DNA from 4 places in the Piscibacillus sp. B03 genome. Region 3 is predicted to be linked to each of the others. Evidence: predicted binding sites of a transcription regulator. Region 3 holds the regulator's gene; each other region holds the start of a gene.

Region 1 (5,691 bases), on a different contig from region 3:
ATTTCATTTCCACTAATAAACACAGCCAAACAGAATAGGAGCCCTGTTAAGGTACTTAAAGCGGTCACTAGAAAATCACTGGATGTATGATCATTCTGTTCTATTGGTAGTCCATTTTGGTCAATGTATTCGATGTGTTTTAAGTCTTTCGTAATTTCGCTTTCTGGAATGATAAAGTGTTCTGGTATACCTTCATTATTGTGTTCATGTACAAATTGTTTCTCTTCGATGAGTATGTATTCTTCTTCTATATAAGCTTCACGATCACGGTTGATATGCCAAACTTGCATTCCAATTGACTGTAATTGTCTTAGGATACTTTCATGAACTTGTACCCCTGTTTCGGTGTTTTCCTCCATATCTGGTAGCTGGTTCACAATCGAATCATAATCAGCTCTTACCTCATACTTTTCATCCTTTAGTGTCTCTGTGTAGGTTGTGCTTTGTTGAAAGAACAATATCGGGAAAAATAACACGAGAATTAAGGCAATAAATAAGTGTTTTTTATTTGTCATTAATACTTTTAGCTCAAATAGCATATATTTCCAAAGCATATGTTATAGTCCTTCCTTGTCACTAAGATTGGAAAAAGCTTCGTTGGTTTATGAATCTAGTTGTGACCCAGAGTAGTATTTCAATGATTAGAATAGTAATGATTAAAACAATTAAACCTTGTGTGAAGGTTATAGTATCTGTATTAATTAGATAGTTTTTCTCAAGTGTCACTACTTTCCCTATATCAAAAAACGTTTGAGGAAAGTAACTTAAATCAATCCCAAATAGATCTCTTGTTGATCGGTCAAAATAAAGTCGCTCAGAAAACAGAAGTGCTGTTCCGATAAATAGCACGGCCCAAGTGTTTTTGATTAATAGGCTAACGAGCAAATTAAATCTAATAAATAAATAGACTACGATTGGAATTAAAGCTAGTGATTTTAACAAAAATTCTTTCATAGACATATAATCATAAGCTTCAAAGTAGAATAGTCGAAAGTCTGTTTTAAATGGAATTTTCATATCTAAATAGCCAAATCCATGTGTTAGGGTTAATAGAACTACTCCAACTCCCAATACACCTATTAACATAAGTAAAGTGTAAGCGAATGCAGCAAGGCTTTTAATATTTAATAACGAATACCAAGGCGTAGGGAAACCTTGTAGTAACGTTTGGTGTGAACGGTCTCTAATAAGAATGTCACTACTGAAGTAGATCGCTGCAAAAATCATTAAATAGATGAAGTTACTAGATAGGAATTGTTGTATCTTTTGGAGTGCTGTTCGTTCTTGGATCATGGAGTAAGTAATTGGTTCTTCATCATTTAAATAACTATGAAAGCGCAAAATATTTTTGTGATAAAGGTGTTGCTGGTCTTTGCCCGGTAATGGTTCTTGATAGAATAAGTTGCTTTCTCGGTAGTCTTTAAATCCTCCGTTAAGAAGGTAGTTCGTTCGAATATGTAAGTATCGTTCGTAGTTTTCATTTTCATATGCTGTGATCATCTTTTGGTATTGGTCTAAGTAGTTTTGCTGAGAAGCGAAATAAGCACCAGTCATTGGATAGATTCCTGTATACCCCATTTCTCGGCGCCATTCTTGAGTGGACTTAAGGTCCTGTACGGTATGTGAAACCTCTTCTTTCTGAAAGGACTCAATATTATATTCATTTGGTAGAATCATAAAAATATAACTTAATAGAAGGACAAGTAAAAAGACTATAAATAATATGTTCTTTTTACTGAAAAAGGTAAGTTTAAATTCATGCTTAAACAGTGAGCGCTTCATGACTAGACTCCTTATTATGTAGAGTATAAAATTTAATATTTGTAATAAAAACAGATTGATAGAGAGTGAACAATGGTGAATCGTGTAATGTATATACGAAATTAGTCGCAAAAATAACCAAATATACCTATTAGCTTAAAGCAATTACTAATAATTGTAAAGTTGAGAATTTTAGCAATTTTGATAAGATAATGGTTAACAATTGTACTAGTTGTTGGTATTAAAGCTTATTATTTAGTGGGACGGTGTGGGTTTGTGAATTAGTTCACAAAATTATCAATGGTTCGTAACAAACCTTTAACTGATTTCAGATTAGTAAATAGTCTGTATGGGGTATCATAAGAGTGAAGGGGAGATGCACATGTATAAGAAGCATGAAAAATGGTTGATTATCCTCAGTTTTACGATTGCAATTATTATGTTGATCTCGATATTAGGTCGACTTTTTTAATAGAACTAAATGTATAGGACAAGTTTTTTAAATTAGGGGGTTGTTCTGATGATGGAGTACGATCCGGTCTTTTTCAGTCGTACTTTAACGGGGTTAACGCTAGCGTTCCATATCCTGTACGCCACAATTGGTGTAGGGGTTCCGTTAATGATTGCGATTGCCCAGTGGATAGGGATTAAAAAGAATGATGAACATTACATCTTATTAGCTCGCCGTTGGACAAGAGGTTTTATCATTACGGTCGCTGTAGGTGTTGTAACAGGTACAGCGATAGGGCTTCAATTGTCACTCTTATGGCCTAACTTTATGGAGTTAGCTGGACACGTGATAAGTTTACCGCTATTCCTGGAGACATTTGCATTTTTCTTTGAAGCGATTTTCTTAGGTATTTATTTATATACTTGGGATCGATTTGAGAATCAGAAGAAGCATATGCTCTTGTTAATACCAGTTGCCATTGGGGCTTCGTTCTCAGCATTTTTTATCACAATGGTGAATGCGTTTATGAACACGCCTCAAGGTTTTGATATCGTTAATGGTGCTCTAGTCAATGTTGATCCTATTGCAGCGATGTTTAACCCAGCAACACCGACTAAAGTGGCGCACGTTTTAACAACGGCTTATATGACGTCAGCTTTTGTGTTAGCATCCATTGCTGCTTTTCATTTATTTAAAGGTCGAGACCATATTTATCATAAAAAAGCCTTGTATTTAACTATGAAGATTGGTTTAATCTTTTCGATTGCGACTGTTATAGTTGGGGACTTCTCTGGTAAGTTCTTAGCTGAATATCAGCCAGAAAAATTAGCTGCAGCTGAGTGGCATTTTGAGACTGAAGAGGGTGCCCCACTTATGATGTTTGGTTGGCTAGGTGAAGATGGTGAAGTGAGAGGAGCTCTTAAAATTCCTTATGCCCTCAGTATTTTAGCACATAGTGACCCAACAGCTGAGGTGATAGGTTTAAATGAGTTTCCAGAAGAGGACCATCCACCTTACATTGTCCATTATTTCTTTGATTTAATGGTCACCATCGGAATGTGGCTGACGTTTATTTCGGCTTTTTATTGGATTGCAGTGAGACGGAAATGGAAAGTAATTAAAAACAAAGTCTTTAATTTTATACTCGTCTTATCTGGACCACTATCATTAATAGCCATCGAAATGGGCTGGTTCTATGCTGAGTTTGGTAGACAGCCTTGGATTTTAAGAGGCTATATGAGAACGCCAGATGGAGCCACGTCAGCGGCTTATGTTGATACGATGCTGTGGCTATTTGCGGGCTTGTATTTAGTCTTAGGTACAGCAAGTATCATCGTGTTACTTCGCATGTTTAAGAAGAACCCAGTAGAAAGGGAATTAGAGGATCATGCTTATGAAAGAGGTGAGGGGTAATGGATTTAGCGATTATCGGAGTATCCGTACTTTGGCTATTTTTATTTGGCTATATCATCATTGCCTCCATCGATTTCGGGGCCGGGTTTTTCAGCGCGTATAGCGAACTGGCGAATACTAAGCATGTGTTACACCATATTATACAGCGTTATTTATCGCCTGTTTGGGAAGTCACAAATGTCTTTTTAGTCTTTTTCTTTGTGGGCATTGTGGGATTCTTCCCAAGTACTGCTTATTACTATGGAACGGTACTATTAGTGCCAATAAGTATTTCTATCATACTTCTTGCAATTCGTGGGTCTTATTATGCTTTCCAGACCTACGGAGCAAAGGATAGTAAAGTTTATATATTTTTGTATGGCTTAGCCGGTCTTTTGATTCCTGCATCACTTTCCATTGTTCTAACCATCTCAGAAGGTGGTTTCGTAGAGATAGTAGATGGGAATCCGGTTCTCCTTTATAGCGAATTGTTTTTTAGTCCACTGACGTGGAGCATTGTTATCTTAAGTGTCGTGAGTGTGCTATATATTTCAGCGACGTTCTTAACGGCCTATGCAGATGTCGCTGAAGATTTCGCAGCAAGAGAAATATTAAGGAAGTACGCACTCGCTTGGAGTTGGCCGACTATTTTATCTGCTGGATTGATCATTTGGCAGTTAAGACAGCACAATGAAGCCCATTACGCAAACATCATGGATATTTGGTGGGTGTTTGGCTTATCTGGAGTATTTTTTGCGGTAACAGTATTTCTATTGTGGAAACGTAAATTTTATAGCTTGGCGTTTTGGAGTTTAATTATTCAATTCGGTCTTGCATTTTTCGGATATGGCGTTTCACATTACCCTTACTTGTTATATCCGTATTTAACGATCTATGACGGATTTACTAACGATGCGATGGCACAGGCGTTAATTATCGCATTTATCGCAGGCTTTGCACTGTTAGTTCCATCTATCTTATTACTCGCAAGATTATTCCTGTTTAACCGAACTTACGTCAAAGGTGAAGACCAAAGGAGGTATTAATGATGGATCATTTCTTAATCACATACGCACCATTTATTGTGGTGATTATCTCAATTGTTTTAGCTTTCTGGTCAGGCTTAAAAGACGATGCAGTGAAATAAAGAAAACGTGGATTCGGATTTCGAATCCACGTTTTTTATTAGGGTTGAATTCCTTAAAATTTTTACTTAAGAAAATAACATCTCTGTTATAATAAATAAAAAAATGGTGATGCGAATGAAATTGAATCGTATGGTTGTTCATATAGTTATTCTGACATCATTGAGTTGTATTTTTTTATACATAATAGAACAAGTTATTGGGGTTCATTATGCTATTAAAACTTTGAGTAAAGTACTTGTATTTTTAATTCTTCCTTTGTTATACATAAAATTCATTCTAAAAGATTCAATAATTAATTTCTTACGTTTTGATCAAATTGACCGTCGAAGGCTAAAGCTAGGGTTTGGTTTAGGCTTATTATCGATGGTGATTTTAATATTGGCTTTTATTCTACTTGAAGAGTACATTGATGGTGAGGCTATAATACTGGACTTAAAAAATAGACTCGACATCTCATTCAAAGAATATATTTGGATTGCGGTATATATTACATTTGTAAATTCTCTTTTAGAAGAGTTTTATTTCAGAGGGTTTATATTTTTAAAACTATATCAATCGGATTTTCCAGTGTTAGGATATTTGTATTCCTCCGCGTTATTTGCGGTGTACCATGTTGCGATCTTCGCCACATGGTTTAGTTGGGAATTAATGTTGTTAGCGCTGGCTGGATTATTTGTAGTTGGGTTGATTTTTAATTGGTTAAATACGAAATCAAATAACTTCTTAAACTCATGGATTCTGCATATTTGTGCCGATATTGCGATCGTGTTAATTGGTTTTTATTTATTCTGGACGATTTAATAAGAAGGTGAAAAGATGGGGCAGTTAGTATTTGTATACGGAACATTGCGACAAGGTGAACGAAATCATTATTTAATAGATTCAGCCAAGTTAGTCACTAGACAAGCTTGGCTGAAAGGTAAGTTGATTGATACGGTT
Region 2 (5,691 bases), on a different contig from region 3:
TCCGAAGAATGTTAGAGCAACTGTTGCACCAATTGTTAGGTGGAAGTGGCCTGTAACCCATATCGTATTGTGAACAACTTGGTTCATCTGGTTACTAGCGTTGATTATTCCACCTGCCCCAGCAGGGATGAAAATCAACATCCCCATAAATGGAGCAAAGAATCTAACATCTTTCCATGGTAGTTTTTTAAACCAACCGAACAATCCTTTACCACCTAAACTGCGACCTCGCATTTCAAATGTGGCTAATAGTGCGAATGCTGTCATTAGAGATGGAATAATGACTGCAAACGTTAATACAACCTGGATGAACTTCCACTCATGACTAATTCCTGGCTCTAGTAGTTGGTGGTGGAAGCCTACCGGAATTGAGAATAAGATAAAAAGTAGAAATGCTAGCCTTGCAAGTGAATCGCTGAATATTTTTCCTCCAATAATTTTTGGTACGATTACATACCATGCCATGTAAGCCGGTAATAACCAGAAATACACCAATGGGTGACCGAAGTACCAGAATAATGTTCTACTGAGGGCAATGTTAATCTCATCTACCCAACCGAATGACCATGGTATGAACTGAAGAACAACTGTAGCAACAACCCCAATAGTTGCGATTAACCAAAGAACTAATGTTGCCACTGCCATAAAAGCGAGTAATGGACTTGTTTCTCCTTTGTTCTCTTTTCTCCAATGGTTATATTGACGAATAATCGCGAATGATCCGAAATAAGTACCAACAATGATTAGTGCTAAAGCAATATAAAATAATGGGTGCGCTTCTAATGGTGCATAGAATGTGTAAAGTACGGTAGCTTCACCAAGCATGATGATGATAACACCCAACACCATTCCAACCACCATCATCCAGTAACCAATCCATGCAGACCGCCTTCTACCTTTACTAAAAGCACCTGTTGTTTTGACAACACTGGCATACAGAAAGCCGAAGATAAAGAATGTTGTGAAGACAATCGCCATTAGTACACCGTGAGCGGTTAGAATTTGGTAGTAGTTTAATGACGGCGGTAAGGTTATCATTTCACTTCTAACTAATGTTTGGAGTAAACCAAAGAGCCCTCCAATGGCGATAGCAATAAATGCAATGTAAAAGTGTGCCATACTCAACTTGCTATCTAAACGGTTCATCTACTTCACCTCCAATTCAGCACTCATCACGTGGTGCCCTATGCCGCAATACTCATTACATAAAATCAAATACTCACCTTTTTCGTTGAACTTATAAGTCATTGAGTTCACATGCCCTGGTGTCACCATCATATTGACTCGTGTACCAGCTATTTCAAATCCATGAACCACATCAACTGATGTAACGATAAACTTTACAGTCGCACCTTGTGGAATCTCAACCTTGTTCGGTGTAAAACCAAATGATTGAAGAACCATCACCAATTCGTATTCATTATCACCAATTTGTCTTAGACCAGGTTCATCGAATGGTGGTGTCTCATTCACTTTCTCTGGATCTAATTTTGTTAAATCACTAGGTGGTGCGTGACCAGAAGCAAATGCTTGATAACCTACTGTAGATAAAAATGCAATTAATGTAATGACTCCAATAATTAACCAAACCTTCTCTAACTTATGCATGTGCATATGAATCCCCCCTCAGGATTAACGCGTAATGAACAAATAATAAATTGACAACCAAGAACCAACAATAAAAGCTCCAACTATTAATACAGAAACAAAAGCCCCATACAACTTCTCATCATGTTCTTTAGAACGCTTCATCGGCAGCCCTCCTTATCTCTTTTTCTACTTTTATCTTATTGGTAAAATCATCTAAAGTTTGTGATTTATATCACAAACTCACCATTATTTGTTGACGGAATTGTGAAATATTTCACAATAAGCGCAAAAAATAACACCCTCCATCTTGAAAGGTGTTAATGTATCCAATATTCTTTTAAGGTATCAAAATCTAGAATATGTATTTCTTTTCGGTTGTAAGCAATAACTTGTTCTTTTTTTAGTCGGTTGAACGCCCGATTAACCGCTTCACGAGACACTCCTATCATGCTAGCTAGCTCCGAGTTTGTGATCGGAAGTTGTAGATAAATCTCACCCGTTGATTTCTTTACTCCTAGTTCGTTGGTGAACCTAATGAGCATCATCACAATTCTATGAAATACATCTTGAGATTGAATCGTTTGAAGCTGCTCTTGTAGGTCTAATAATTTCTTTCCCACCACTTTCAAAACTTTAATAGCCACTCCCGGATTTTCTAGCAACAATAATTCAAAATCTTGGATTGGAATACTCACAATTTTTGTATCCGTTAAGGTGATTGCTGTTGCAGGATAAGGCGTTTCATCAAAGAACCCGACGTGTGGAAACATTTCATCTGAATGTAAGACATTAACGATTTGTTCATTACCTTCTTGATTTACCTTGAAAACCTTCACCAAACCAGAACGAATGAAATAAACAGAATGACGCTTTTCATTTTGGCGAAATATGTAGTCGCCTTTTGTTAATTCGCGTTCAACTGAAATCTGTCTTAAACGATTTAACTCCACTTCATTAAGCTCTGTAAAAATTGGAAACTGTCTAAAGAATGATTCTGATTGAAACACATTATTCCCCCTGACGTTTAAGCTTTTTCAATTGTCTTAACCAATCAAATCTCGAAGGTAAGCTCCATTGATAAATTACCGATAACATTCTAAGTGAGACAATACCGATGATTAATAAGATAAACTGCCACATCGTTGTAGCAATGCCAAATCCGACCGCCATTGCACCTAACACAGCCCACATAGCATAAATTTCTTGATGTAACACAAGTGGTTTTCTGCCCGCTAACATATCTCGAATGACACCACCGCCTACTCCTGTTAAAACACCACCTACAATAACCGCACTCATTGGGTAACCAGCCATGACCGCAAATAGTGCACCTTGCACGGCGAATGAAGCAAGACCAATGGCATCAAAGAAAACTCCCCATAACTTTTTGAACCCTAACACCCAGTGAAAAGGGATGAAGAACAAAAGTGTCATCGTTATAAAAGCTATGGTAAATAACATGCTTTGATTCCATATATCTGAGATCGGCAAATCGAGTAGAATATTTCGGATTGTTCCTCCACCAAATGCCGTTACAAAACCTAATAAATAAACACCGAATAGATCATATTCTTCTTCCAATGCAACAATGGCACCACTAATTGCGAAAGCCATTGTACCAATGATGTTCAAAATATCCCATGCCATTGATTGCACCTCCATCTAGTACAAAACTATCATAACAAAATATTGCTTGTTTGATATATGAAATTTTAGGTTTTCCCCATAAAAATAAAAATTTCCCTATAAAATTGAATTTTTCCCCATAAATCCGAAAAGTTCCTCATATATTAAAATTTTTCCCCATAAAAAATACCACGATTCTAGAACGTGGTATTAAGATTTACTACTTTTCATCATTCGACGCATTGTATTAATTGTGTTGAGGTGTAAAGCCTCATGAGCAGCGAAAAACTCGAGTGCTTCACCTAAAGTGTTCATTCCCATGAATTCATGTGGAAGTTCCAAATCTAGCTTTCCACTTACCCTTTCCTCTAGTTCATCTGACTGCTTCTTGAGTAGCTCTAAAATTTCTTCTTTAGAAGGTGGTTCTTCCGCCCAATCGGATGGGCTCGTCCCTCGAGCATAAAACTCTTGATAAACCTCTGACACACGTGGCTCATCTCCTAAAATCCAGACTAGTTTAGAGTCTAAGTTTGCGACTAAATGTCCCGCATTCCACCTTATATTATTATGAAATGGACTGCGAACCTCATCAAAGTGCTCCTCTGGAATTTTTTCTACTAAGCTAACTACCCAACTTCTCCATAACTTAAAGTGCTGTATGACCGCTTCTTCCGTCAGTGCTACTTTTACACTCATATACCTCACTCCTTCTAACCAATACTTTCAACACAAACTGTAAAATTCCTTTCACATAACAAAAACTGCCCCAATAAAATTGAGGCAGTTAATAATTTAATCTAATATTCGATTGTTTTCATCGACATTACTCACACGGTTTTCTTCACGATTTTCATAATCAGAAACGTAACCATCACCTCGACAAACGGTACATGTGTAGTGCCATTCTTCATCGTCCATTAATAGTCCGCTTCCTTCACAAGCCTTACATCTGTGTTCTTGAGATCCCATTTAAACCCCACTTTCTTGTTGTTTATTCTTGATCCAATTAATCACTCCACCTTCTAATATTATGTCCAGATGTCTGCTTGTTAATCCATGTCTTACACGGATTTTATCATCCTTACCTTTAATACTAATTTCAAATTCATTGTCATTTCGAATTTTATCTCGAATGCCTTCAAAAACGAGTACATCACCATTTTCGATTTTTTCATAATCGCTATCATCAACAAATTGTATTGGTAAGACACCAAAGTTAATTAGGTTTTGTAAGTGAATACGTGCGAAATCTTTAACAAGTACAGCTTTCAGTCCTAAGAAACGTGGTGCTAAAGCCGCATGCTCACGGGATGAACCTTGTCCATAGTTGTAACCACCTACAACAGCATGACCACCTTCATCTTTTTGCTTCATCGCACGTTCATAGTACGTATCATCGACAATTTCGAATGTAAACGTACTAATCCTTTGTAGATTACTACGATATGGTAATACACGAGATCCACCAGCTAGTATTTCATCGGTGGAGATATTATCACCCATCTTAAGTAATACCGGGACCTCAAAGTTATCTTCTATTGGTGATAGCTCTGGAATCGATTTAATATTAGGTCCTTTTTCAAGTTCTACATTTAAACCTTCTGCAGGATCGATTGGTTCTTCTAGCATGCCTTGTTCTTTATCAAAATTAACTTTTGGTTCCTTAATCGTCGGATAACTCATATCTAGCGTTCTAGGGTCTGTAATAACACCTGTTAAAGCTGATGCTGCAGCTGTTTCAGGACTACATAAGAACACACTATCTTCTTTGGTTCCAGAACGACCTGGGAAATTACGTGGTGTTGTTCTTAAACTATTTCGACCTGATGCAGGTGCCTGTCCCATACCGATACATCCGTTACAACCAGCCTGGTGAAGACGGCCACCCGCGCTAAGCAAGCTCGCAATATGACCTTCTTCGACTAATTGCGTTAAAATTTGACGAGAAGAAGGGTTAATATCAAAAGAGACACCATTAGCGATTTGTTTCCCTTTAACAATTTCAGCTGCAATTGCAAAATCACGATAACCTGGGTTAGCTGATGAACCAATATAAGATTGGTAAATCGTTTCACCAGCCACTTCACTTACAGGTACTACATTTCCTGGACTTGATGGTTTTGCAATTAAAGGTTCTAATGAAGATAAATCAATTTCATCATGTAGATCATATGTCGCTCCACGGTCTGCCGTAATCTCTTGCCAATCTTCTTCACGACCTTGTTGTTTTAAGAAACGCTTAACCTCCTTATCAGAAGGGAAAACTGTCGCTGTTGCACCAAGCTCAGCACCCATGTTGGCGATTACGTGACGATCCATTGCTGATAGATCTTTTAAGCCTGGGCCATAGTACTCAATGATTTTTCCAACTCCGCCTTTTACATCATGACGACGTAACATTTCTAAAATAACATCTTTAGCACTTACCCAATCTGGAAGTTTACCAGTTAACTTCACACCCCAGACCTCAGGCAT
Region 3 (5,691 bases):
ACTTCTGTACCAGCGAACTTAGAATAGATGACATGGTCACCTGATTTAACTTCTAGTTCTACTTTCTCACCGTTGTCTGTTACACGGCCAGAACCTACTGCTACAACCTTACCTTCTTGAGGCTTTTCCTTAGCAGAATCAGGTAACACAATTCCGCTTGATGTTGTTTCTTCTTGTTCTAGAACTTCCACGATTACGCGATCACCTAGTGGTTTTAACATGTTAAAAACCTCCTCCAAATTTATGTTGAAGATGATTATTAGCACTTAACATTGGTGAGTGCTAATTCCAATTATTATAATAATGAATCTCAAAAACTTTTGCAAGTAAAAAACCTAAATTTTTGTTTCATTTTTTAGATTGTTATAGAATAAACCTTATAGAGATTTAGATTTCTGAAAGTATGATAAAAAAGACTAGAAATGTAACGATTAAAGACGAGCGTAGGTGACGACGCCTGTGGGAACAGCACGAGCTGAAAATCCCACAAAACGAACGATAGTGCGTTTTGTGAAGTTGAAGCCGTGCCCACGGCAAGCGTTCACCTGTAGCGAGTCATAAATAATGATATAGAATAAAAGGGGACGATCGATTTGCCGAAACGATACTGGTTTATTATTATACTATATGTTGCAGCACAACTTTTCCCAGCCATCGGAATGCCAATTGGAACTAGCTTTTTCGGTCTATCAGAAATAGATGCTATGGTGTTCTCATCTATTCTAGGAATGGCGATTGCATCTATTTTTATCATTAAAATGTTAATGCCTGATATGGAACAGAGTGAAATGCGTAATCGACCAAGCTATGGCTATATGTTTAAATGGTCCATTTACGGCTTTTTCTTAGCGTTTCTTGCTCAGTATGTTTCATCGATTATTAACGTCACTGTCTTTAATGTAGAACAATCTTCTGAGAATACGATGTTAATTATGGATTATATTAATGAAAACATTTGGTTTATCATTTTACCAATCTTGTTTGCACCATTATTAGAAGAAATCATCTTTAGAAAAATCATTTTTGGGCAATTGTATAAGAAGATGAACTTTTTCTTAGCAGCTGTTATATCTTCATCTCTATTTAGCGTCCTTCATATGGACTTTACGTTTACGTTAACGTACATTGCGATGGGACTTGTGTTTGCTTACCTTTATGTTAAGACAAAGCGCATCCTTGTACCGATTTTAGTTCACATGGCGATGAACACGACAGTCGTATTACTACAATTAACGGTCGATATAGAAGATCTTGAAAAACAATTACAAGAATATCAGAATGCCGCTATGATATTAATTGGAGGATAATTCATGAGAGCTTCACCATTTTTTATAGCTTCTATGTACTTTTTGATGGGACTAGCTTTTGTATACTTGGCGTTACAATATGCTGAGGATACGATTTGGAACTTTGCGACCATCATCTTCACGCTTGTCGCAACGTTTGACATAGGTGTGGCGATTCGAATTCTAACTAAATACTTTGCATATAAGAAAAACCTAAACAAAAAGGAATAATCCACTTTTGGATTATTCCTTTTCTGTATCTTCTATTCCTTTCATCTTAAAAGCAAACGGTATGCTAGACGCCACAATAATCGCAGCTAAAATAAATGCTTCGTTAATCGCCTGCAATGTTGCTTCTTGCACGGTTAATTCATCAAATAAGATATATTGACCTCGACGAATCTCATAATAAACAGAGAAAATCACGATTCCTAGTGACGATGATATTTGGCGGATTAAATTATTCATCGCTGACCCTTGGGCCACTAAGTGATCTGGAATGGCATTCATCCCAGCTGTGGTTGCTGGCATGTTACCAAAGCCTAAACCTAATCCATGTACAATGTTAATGGCTAGTAGCATCCAGTAAGACGTGCTTAAATCGACAAACCCAAACATTAAACTGGCAAACGTTAAGATAATGAGCCCCGTAGGTACAACCAGTTTCGGTCCTTTTTTATCTAAAATCCGTCCACCTAATGTCATAAACGCCCCACTGGCTAAAGCACTTGGTAAAAAAATAAGTCCCGTTTTAATCATACTTAGTTCATAAGCTTCTTGTATTAAATATGGTAATAAAAATAAATTTGAAAACAAACCAATCGACGCAGCTGACGTTGCAATAATAGAATAGCGATACGTTTTGACCTTAAAGACAGAGAGCTCTAATAATGGTGACTCTATCTTTAACTCATATCGAACAAAAACAATGATTAAGATCAAACCTAACAACAAGATGCCTAAGTTAGTCCAGTTCATCGCTTCTTCAAAATTACGCCCTTGCCCTAGTACGTATAAGACGGCTCCGACACCGGTTGTAATAATCGCAAACCCTTTCCAGTCAAAGATGCGCGATAAGTCCGGTTTGGTTGAAATTAAATACTTCGTTGAGAAGAAAATCCCTAGAGCTGCAAATGGTAGGTTGAATAAAAATAAGTAATACCATGCAAAATTCTCTGCAATAATTCCTCCAATGGTTGGCCCAATTGCAGGTGCCACCATTGCCGAAACGCCGTAAATTCCAACGGCGTAACCTCGCTCATTACGCGGAAAAGCTTGGAAGATTAAGGCCATGGCGTTTGGCATCATCAGGCCGCCTGCGATCCCTTGGATGGTTCGAGCAATGATGATCATACTCAACCATTGCGACACAGCACCTAAAATAGAACCGAACGCAAATAGGCTTAATCCGATAATGTAAATTTTCTTTTTTCCATACCGATCACCCAAAAACCCAGTCACCGGCATGGTCATCCCCATCGCAATCATAAAAATGGTCAGAATCCAACTGACTCCAACCGCATCTGTATCAAATATTCTCATAAACTCCGGCAATACCGGATTTAACATACTATTATTTAGGATTACCGTGAATGTTCCAGTAATAACTGAAATCACGACTAACCATTTTTGTTGTAGTTTTCCCATGTTTGCCTCCGACCCATTTACTTCGATATACGAACTATTTTACTTCTAAATGGAAGAAAAAGAAAGCCCCATTCTTAGCTTTGTTTTAGAAAGTAAACCAAGGTCTGTAATTCAATCGATAAATCAATGTGGTGAACACGAACATGGCTTGGAACGGTTAAACGTGAAGGGGTAAAATTCAAAATCCCTTCAATGCCACAGTCAACTAAGCGATCGGTGACTTGCTGAGACACTCGAGCTGGAACTGTTAATATGGCGACTTTAATGCCTCGGCGTTTGATCTCCGTCTCTAAATCATCCACATGATAAATTGGAACTTCACTTATTTCAGATCCAATTTTACTATGATTTGTATCAAATGCGACTTCAACATGTGTGTTACCTTTTTTCATAAAATTATAGTGAAGTAAGGCCGTCCCTAAGTTACCAACTCCTACTAACGCGACACTGGCTACTTCATCTTGATCAAGTAATTTTCTAAAAAATTGAATGAGGTGAGCAATGTCATAACCATAACCCTTCCGCCCTAATTCACCAAAATAAGAAAAGTCTTTTCGGATTGTTGCCGAATCGACTTTGATTAGTTCGCTTAACTCACGTGAAGATATTCGCATTTTTCCTTGATTATGTAACAAGTTTAAATGTCTATAGTACAATGGCAATCGTTTTGCCGTTGCTTGTGGTATTTTTTCTTCAGACATAATTTAGTCTCCTTTGATATGGTTCATTGCGTATTAGTGATAAAATAGATACACTAGTGCACGTTGAGGTGAATAACAATGATAGTCATGCAATTAAATAACATAGATAAATATTTTGGTGCTGACCTTATTCTATCGAAAATTAAATTAGAAGTACATCATGATGACCGCATTGCGATTGTCGGTCGAAATGGTGCCGGTAAATCGACTTTATTAAAAATCATGTCAGGCCAGATTCCATATGATGATGGTGATCTTTTTCAACCTAAAAATGTAACGGTTGGGTATCTCGACCAGCACACTGGCTTAGATTCGGACCGTTCTATCTGGGATGAAATGTTAGAGGTTTATCAGCCTCTAATCCAACTTGAGAAAGAACTACGACAAATGGAAGAAAAAATGGCTGACCCTGAATTATTACAAGATGAGAAGAAGTACGAACAATTACTTAGTCAGTATGATGCTAAGCAACATGATTTCGAACAGCGCGGCGGCTTTCATTATGAGGCTGACATTGAGTCTGTTTTACAAGGGTTAAACTTTGGCAATTTTGACTTTCAAACACCAATTCAAGAGCTAAGTGGTGGACAAAAGACACGCCTTGCCTTGGGTAAGCTCTTACTATCAAAGCCAGACGTTTTAATTTTAGATGAGCCAACTAACCATTTGGATATTAATACATTGCGTTGGTTAGAAGGTTACTTAAAAGGCTACCCTGGAGCAGTTGTCATCGTCTCACACGACCGCTACTTCCTAGATGAAACAGTGAGTATTGTCTATGATGTCGCGTTCCAATCGGTAAAAAAGTATCACGGGAACTATAGTTATTTTCTTAAAAAACGAGCCGAAGAGTATGAACTTGAGGTAAAGCGTTTTGAAAAACAACAAGAAGAGATTAAGAAGCTAGAAGTCTATATCCAGAAAAACATTGCGCGAGATTCGACTAGTAAACAGGCGAAATCACGTCGTAAGAAGCTTGAGAAAATGGATAAAATGGACAAGCCAACACTTGATGATCATTCCGCTAAGTTTTCGTTTGATATAAAACGCAAAAGTGGTAATGACGTCTTAAAGGTTGAGAACTTATCTGCTAAATATGCTGCACTTGATGAGCCTGTTTTTAATGATGTGACGTTTCGGGTCAATCGTGGTGATCGAATTGCGATTGTCGGGCCTAACGGGATTGGTAAGTCAACGTTGTTAAAAGCCATTTTAAACAGAATAAACTTTATTGAGGGTAATGTTGAGTATGGAACCAATGTGGAGTTCGGTTACTATGACCAGGAACAATCCACATTAAATCCACATAAAACGGCTCTACAAGAATTGTGGGATGATTATCCTCTAATGCCGGAAAAAGATGTCCGAACAGTACTTGGTAACTTCTTATTCACAGGCGATGATGTGTTAAAAACGATTGGCATGTTAAGTGGTGGAGAAAAAGCCCGCGTCTTGCTGGCTAAACTCATGCTACAAAAAGCAAACGTTCTCGTGATGGACGAGCCGACCAACCACTTGGACCTAGACAGTAAGGAAGTGTTAGAAGCTGCTCTAGCTGATTTTCCAGGTACGATTATTTTCGTTTCACACGATCGTTATTTTATTAATAGAATTGCAACTCAAATCTTAGAGCTATCTGAACAAGGCTCACGAATGTTCTTAGGAGACTATGATTACTATTTAGAGAAGCTTGAAGAAGAGTCAGAGTTAGCGGCCATTAAACAAGCAGAGCTTGAACAAAAGCAGGAAGCAGAGCAGCCTAAAGCAGCGACGAATAAGCAAATTCAACGAGAGCGTAGAAAGGTTGAGCGGCGTATTAAAGCCATTGAAGAACAAATCGTGGAACATGAACAGGTGATTGAAGACCAAGAACCGAGGTTATATGATCCTGAAAATGTGAATGATTACACGAAGCTTCAAGAGATTAATCAGACGATTAAAGAAAATGAAGAAGCGATTGAAGAGTTAATGGAAGAATGGGAAGAACTTCAACAAGAAATGGAAGCTTTGGGTTAATCACAAGTTATTAACAGATAAAAAGTGGATAATTTGGGTTT
Region 4 (5,691 bases), on a different contig from region 3:
TCGTTCAAGAGACGGCGAAAAAATGGTTAGGCGATCACGATCGCATTCAATTGATTGACCCACTTGAGGTCATCGATTTCCATAACTTTGCGTCCAATGCCCATTTAATTTTGACGGATTCAGGCGGGGTACAAGAGGAGGCTCCTTCATTAGGGGTTCCTGTATTAGTATTGCGCGACACAACAGAGCGCCCAGAAGGAATAGAGGCAGGCACGTTAAAACTCGCTGGCACAGATGAAGAGAACATCTTCTCGATGGCAGATTTACTACTATCGAATCCAGACGAGCATAAGGAGATGTCCCGTGCATCTAATCCATACGGTGACGGACAAGCCTCACGTCGAATTGCAGATGCCATTCGCTATTATTTTAAACAAGCACCAGAAAAACCAGATGAATTCCTATAGGACAAAACCAGGGCTCGCCCTGGTTTTTTTATGTTGGAAAGCGAAGCATTTTGACGAAGCAGAAATAAATATATATTGTCACATTATACATTTTTTCTTAAAATCCCAAGCATGACTTCCCATTTTTTCCACACAATAAAAATAAAACTCCAGAAGAGGTGCGACTTATGCGACTAATTCTAGCTCTGATATTGATCACGCTAACACCCGTTTATACACAAGCTGAAGAAATGACATGGATTATGGAGGTCGAAGAGGATCCACACGAAACAAAAGAATACATCGAAACTTATCATCCGCTTGTTAAGGTGGAGTATGTGTACGATACGCTAATGCAGGCACTCGCAGTAACCGGAAAGCAGCGTCACATCAAGAGCCTACACGAAGAATCTTTTGTGAAAAAAATGACACCTGTTCAAGTGTATTCAGTTCCGCAAGCTGAGCAAAAACAAGAAGATGATCTTCATCCTGAACGTGCGCGCTATCACCCAAATCACCTACCGTTTACAGGTAAAGGAGTGAAGGTGGGGGTAATTGATACGGGGATTGACCATCAACACCCGGACCTTGAAAAAAGTTACCATGGTGGCTTTGACCTTGTTGATTTCGATGATGATCCGATGGAAACGACACAAGAAGAGGGGATGCCGACGTTACACGGGACGCACGTATCTGGAATCATCGCTGGAAATGGCACGATGCAAGGTGTGGCGCCAGAAGCAGATCTTTATGCCTATCGTGCGCTTGGACCTGGGGGGTCTGGGACTACTGCGCAGGTAATCGCTGCCCTCGAGCAAGCCGTCAAAGACGACATGGACATTATTAATATGTCTCTTGGAAGTGAAACGAATAGTCCAGATGATCCGATGACGCGAGCGGTAAACAAAGCTGTTGATTTAGGAAAAATTCTTGTCGTCGCAAACGGCAATAGTGGCCCAGAAGATTGGACAGTCGGCTCACCCGCAACATCGGAAAAAGCTATTTCAGTAGGAGCGGCCATCACTAGTCAAAAAGTCGCACAAGTTTTCACCAAGGAAGAACAACTAATTCCAGTACGTCAGTTACCATTATCCGAAAAATGGGATCTTAGTCGTGACCAACCTTTAGTTTCCCCTAACTCTATTGAGGAACTAGAGGAAACGATTCACGACAGGGTCGTTTTAATTAGAAAAGGTGAGACGCCCTATTACGAATTAATCCAACAACTTAACGAAAAAGGTGTCACAGCTGCGATTATTTACAGTCATCCTGAAGATGACCCAAACGAATGGGAGTGGATTGAAGCACCATTTCCAACGGCCTATGTAACAGAGGAAGAAGCGGACCAACTGATACAAGGTGATGACTGGCTTAAAACAAAATATCAGACGATTAAAAACGCTCTTGCGCCTTTCAGTTCACGGGGGCCAGTTGCATCGTCATGGACGATTAAGCCTGACTTAATTGCCCCAGGTGTCGAAATTGTAAGCACGGTTCCTGATGGATACGCTTCTTTACAAGGGACAAGTATGGCATCTCCATATGTAGCCGGGGTGACGGCGTTGTTAAAACAGGCTTATCCGCACGATACACCAGACCAATTAAAAGCACGCCTTCTAACATCAACAGAGCTATTTACGATAGGAGACGAAGAATTATCTCCTTCTGAACAAGGAACTGGTTTTATCGACATGAACAAAGCACTTATGCAAAATTTCACCATCGATCGCAATCGGTTAAATTTTGGCAAAGTAGAAGATGGGTTAAAAGAGGTTGAACAAACAATTACCATTACGAATCATGACAATGAGCCACTAACAGTCACTTGGAACATCCCAAGAAGAGAGAATGGAATCGTTTGGGATTTACCACTTAACTCAACTATCGGACCCCTTGAACGACGTAAGTTCACAATTGGGGCCTCAATCAATTCCAAACGGGCTGAACGAGGAACCCAGGAAGGCTATATTGAAGTGGGATTAAATCAACAAGAAAAGCATTTACCATACCTTTTTATAAACGAAACATCGGATTATCCAAGAATTACCGGCATGGAATTAGACATGGCACCTTTTCAAATGGAACATTTGACATTAAGATTTTATGTGAACGAAAAACTTGACGCACTATCTGTCACACTCATAGACCCCAAACATTTGCATGCACAAGAACTATTCACACAAGAAAATATGGCAAAAGGCGTTTTTGAAAAAGAATTTGAAATCAACGATCTACCCAAAGGCGAGTATAAAGTCGTGTTCAAAATTGAACAAGAAGGCGAAATTTTATTTGAAGAAAAGGAAATTTACTTGCCTGAATTTTAGCGTCATAAAAGCGTTTTCAAAATAAATGTGATTTTTGTCACAAAGTTGTTTCAAATTCTATGTATTTACAATTGACTTTAAAATACTCGTATTGTAATCTATTTTAGTGTGGGCAAATGTTTTGAGAGTTTTTAAACTTTGATATTTTTTCCACATCTACAAGGCATCTACATAAGTAGATGAAGCATTTCCACTGAACTCACGATTGGAGTGGTTAACCTGAATAAACACCCACTTCAAGGAATGGCAATCACAGCGAGTATTTTGAGTTACTTATCCGGTTCGACAATTGTCGGGATATTAATAGGTAGGTGGCTTGATGGTTACTTCGACACGTCCCCAATATTCTTGATCATAGGTTTACTTCTGGGTTTGGCAACAGGCGTGTATGGAATGATTCTGTTGGTCAAAAAGTTTTTAGGAGACGATTAGGATGAAAGATTATACATACATGGTCAGTCGCCAACTCAAATGGATGTTTTACATTTTAGCAATTTTTGTTATCGGATGGGGATTTACAGACTATCAAACCATATTTGCCGGTCTGATTTTAGGTACTGGGATCAGTACGTTTAATTTATGGCTTTTACAAGTCAAAATTAATCGAATTGGACAAGTTGTTGTTGAACAAGATGAGAAAAAACTTACTTTAGGGATGTTAACACGATTCGCCACTGCTGCTTTAGCGGCGGTTGTTGCTTTACAATATCCTGAAATATTTAACATGATTGCTGTGATGATTGGTTTAATGACACCTTATTTGGTCATTATCATAGATTATTTTTTTACTCAAACCGAACTAACCACGAGGAAGAGAGGTGAATGAAGTGGATCACAAAAATCCAATGGCACATGACGTGTTTGGGATCTCATGGCTTGATTTCAACTTGTCGAACGTGCTCATGATGTTGGTTGCATCAGTGATTGTATTCATACTCGCTGTAGCGGCAAGTAAAAATTTACAACGTAAACCAACAGGGTTCCAAAACTTCATGGAGTGGATCGTCGAATTCGTAAAAGACATCATTGGAAACACAATGGATTACGAAACAGGACGTCGCTTTATGGGGTTAGGGCTAACACTATTATTGTACATCTTCGTTTCCAACTTACTTGGGGTTATCACAATGGTGACATTTGATCATTATTTATGGTGGAAATCACCAACATCAGACCCTGGTATTACATTAACGTTGGCGACGATGGTAGTCGTCTTAACACACTATTACGGTGTGAAGATGAAAGGTACGAAGGAATATGCATCTGATTTCTTCAAACCATTACCGTTCTTATTCCCGTTAAAAATCATTGAGGAATTTGCTAACACGTTGACGTTAGGTCTACGTCTTTACGGTAACATTTATGCTGGTGAAATTCTTTTAACTTTACTAGCAGGATTGGTAGCATCAGGTACTGTCGCAGGGTTAGTTGGTGGCTTTATCCCGATGGTAGCTTGGCAAGGATTTAGTATCTTCATCGGTGCTATTCAGGCATTCATCTTTACGATGCTAACCATGGTTTACATGTCTCACAAAGTGAGCAATGATCACTAATTTTGTTAAAAGTACTTAGCAAAGTCTAAGTATTTGAATAAAATAACTCGTCAAAATGGCGAAGTTGCAATTAAATCTATTTTATAAATATATCTTGAGGAGGAATTCATAATGAATATGTTAGCAGCTGCAATCGCAGTAGGATTAGGTGCACTAGGTGCAAGTATTGGTAACGGTTTAATCGTAAAAAGTACAGTAAGCGGGATCGCTCGTCAACCTGAACTACGCGGTACATTACAAACGACAATGTTTATCGGGGTTGCGTTAGTTGAGGCGCTTCCAATCATCGCAGTCGTAATTGCATTTATGGCTATGTAGTTTTTAACGACGAACAATTAAATGTAAATGGCGAAGTTACATTAAACCAACTTCGCCATTCCTTTATGTGTATGCTTAATTAAAGATAATTAGTTTAAAAGAGATGGAAACTCCAACGAGATTGGGCTTCTATTAATTGCAAAGGCATACTGAGAAAATGTGAGGAGTTAGCCGAAAGGAGTGAAGGCTGTGTTAGGTACCAACTTGGTTTTAGGTGCAGCAGGATTTAACGTTGGTGATATGCTCGCTCAATTAGTAATCTTCATCATTCTATTGGCTCTTTTAGCTAAGTTCGCTTGGGGACCATTAATGAAAGTGATGAAAGAGCGTGAAAATCACATTGCGAATGAAATAGATACTGCAGAGCAAAACCGTCAAGAAGCTGAACGCTTCATGAACGAAGCAAATGCAGAACTTAAAGAAGCACGTCAAAACGCTCAACAAATCGTTGAAGATGCCAAACAAACGGCGAAAGCACAAGAGTCTTCTATGTTAGAAGATGCTAGAAAAGAAGCAGAGCGCATTAAAGAAAGTGCTCGCGAAGAAATTGCCCAAGAACGCGACAAAGCAGTTCAGGCATTACAAGAACAAGTGGCTACGCTTTCTGTTCAAATTGCTAGTAAAGTTATTGAAAAAGAGCTTTCTGCAAGTGAACAAGACGAACTCATTCAACAATACTTAAAAGAAGTAGGCGAATCGAAATGAGTCAATCAGTAGTAGCAAAGCGTTATGCCGTAGCCTTGTTTGAAATTGGTAAAGGAAAATCTAATCTTGATCAACTTGAAGAAGAACTTTTAGTTGTAAAAGATATTTTTAAGAACGACCAATCATTACAACAATTCTTAGAAAATCCTCGTTTATCAAGTGAGCAGAAAAAAGAATTGATCCGTAACGTTTTCAAAGACGTAACGAAAGAAACATTAAATACATTACAACTTATGATCGACAAACGTCGCATTGACATCATTGAAGATGTCGTCGATGAGTTTTTAAAGATGAAGAACGAAGCAAGAGGAATTGCAGAAGCTGATGTTTACTCTGTTCGTGAATTAACAGATGAAGAAAAGAAACAAATCCAAGATGCGTTTGCGAAGAAAATGACGATTAACA

What was found. The regulator Rex, encoded in region 3, represses fermentation and respiration genes when NADH is low (regulators of the CRP and FNR family bind a similar motif). The targets are predictions, from matches to a motif close to TTGTGAAATATTTCACAA.
Region 1: the regulator Rex is predicted to act here: its motif matches at 2,036-2,053, upstream of ACTWQB_RS05700 (cytochrome ubiquinol oxidase subunit I).
Region 2: the regulator Rex is predicted to act here: its motif matches at 1,853-1,870, upstream of ACTWQB_RS03370 (cytochrome c oxidase subunit 2A).
Region 4: the regulator Rex is predicted to act here: its motif matches at 2,736-2,753, upstream of ACTWQB_RS07175 (AtpZ/AtpI family protein).

What each region holds. Positions count from the first base shown of each region.
Region 1 covers NZ_JBQQCO010000006.1:31,211-36,901, reverse strand. Annotated here, with positions in the region: gene ACTWQB_RS05710 (hypothetical protein) at 1-554, opposite strand, end outside; gene ACTWQB_RS05705 (hypothetical protein) at 577-1,782, opposite strand; gene ACTWQB_RS05700 (cytochrome ubiquinol oxidase subunit I) at 2,282-3,625, shown strand; gene ACTWQB_RS05695 (cytochrome d ubiquinol oxidase subunit II) at 3,625-4,650, shown strand; gene cydS (cytochrome bd oxidase small subunit CydS) at 4,653-4,751, shown strand; gene ACTWQB_RS05685 (CPBP family intramembrane glutamic endopeptidase) at 5,008-5,553, shown strand; gene ACTWQB_RS05680 (gamma-glutamylcyclotransferase) at 5,569-5,691, shown strand, end outside.
Region 2 covers NZ_JBQQCO010000003.1:86,768-92,458, forward strand. Annotated here, with positions in the region: gene ACTWQB_RS03360 (b(o/a)3-type cytochrome-c oxidase subunit 1) at 1-1,146, opposite strand, end outside; gene ACTWQB_RS03365 (cytochrome c oxidase subunit II) at 1,147-1,614, opposite strand; gene ACTWQB_RS03370 (cytochrome c oxidase subunit 2A) at 1,633-1,752, opposite strand; gene ACTWQB_RS03375 (Crp/Fnr family transcriptional regulator) at 1,908-2,597, opposite strand; gene ACTWQB_RS03380 (trimeric intracellular cation channel family protein) at 2,599-3,237, opposite strand; gene ACTWQB_RS03385 (DinB family protein) at 3,427-3,912, opposite strand; gene ACTWQB_RS03390 (hypothetical protein) at 4,009-4,185, opposite strand; gene ACTWQB_RS03395 (aconitate hydratase) at 4,186-5,691, opposite strand, start outside.
Region 3 covers NZ_JBQQCO010000026.1:4,533-10,223, reverse strand. Annotated here, with positions in the region: gene groES (co-chaperone GroES) at 1-221, opposite strand, end outside; gene ACTWQB_RS14445 (lysostaphin resistance A-like protein) at 594-1,307, shown strand; gene ACTWQB_RS14440 (YdiK family protein) at 1,311-1,517, shown strand; gene ACTWQB_RS14435 (MDR family MFS transporter) at 1,530-2,933, opposite strand; gene ACTWQB_RS14430 (redox-sensing transcriptional repressor Rex) at 3,008-3,634, opposite strand; gene ACTWQB_RS14425 (ABC-F family ATP-binding cassette domain-containing protein) at 3,713-5,650, shown strand.
Region 4 covers NZ_JBQQCO010000008.1:52,545-58,235, reverse strand. Annotated here, with positions in the region: gene wecB (non-hydrolyzing UDP-N-acetylglucosamine 2-epimerase) at 1-407, shown strand, start outside; gene ACTWQB_RS07180 (S8 family peptidase) at 575-2,710, shown strand; gene ACTWQB_RS07175 (AtpZ/AtpI family protein) at 2,954-3,142, shown strand; gene ACTWQB_RS07170 (ATP synthase subunit I) at 3,144-3,536, shown strand; gene atpB (F0F1 ATP synthase subunit A) at 3,538-4,263, shown strand; gene atpE (F0F1 ATP synthase subunit C) at 4,375-4,581, shown strand; gene atpF (F0F1 ATP synthase subunit B) at 4,771-5,286, shown strand; gene ACTWQB_RS07150 (F0F1 ATP synthase subunit delta) at 5,283-5,691, shown strand, end outside.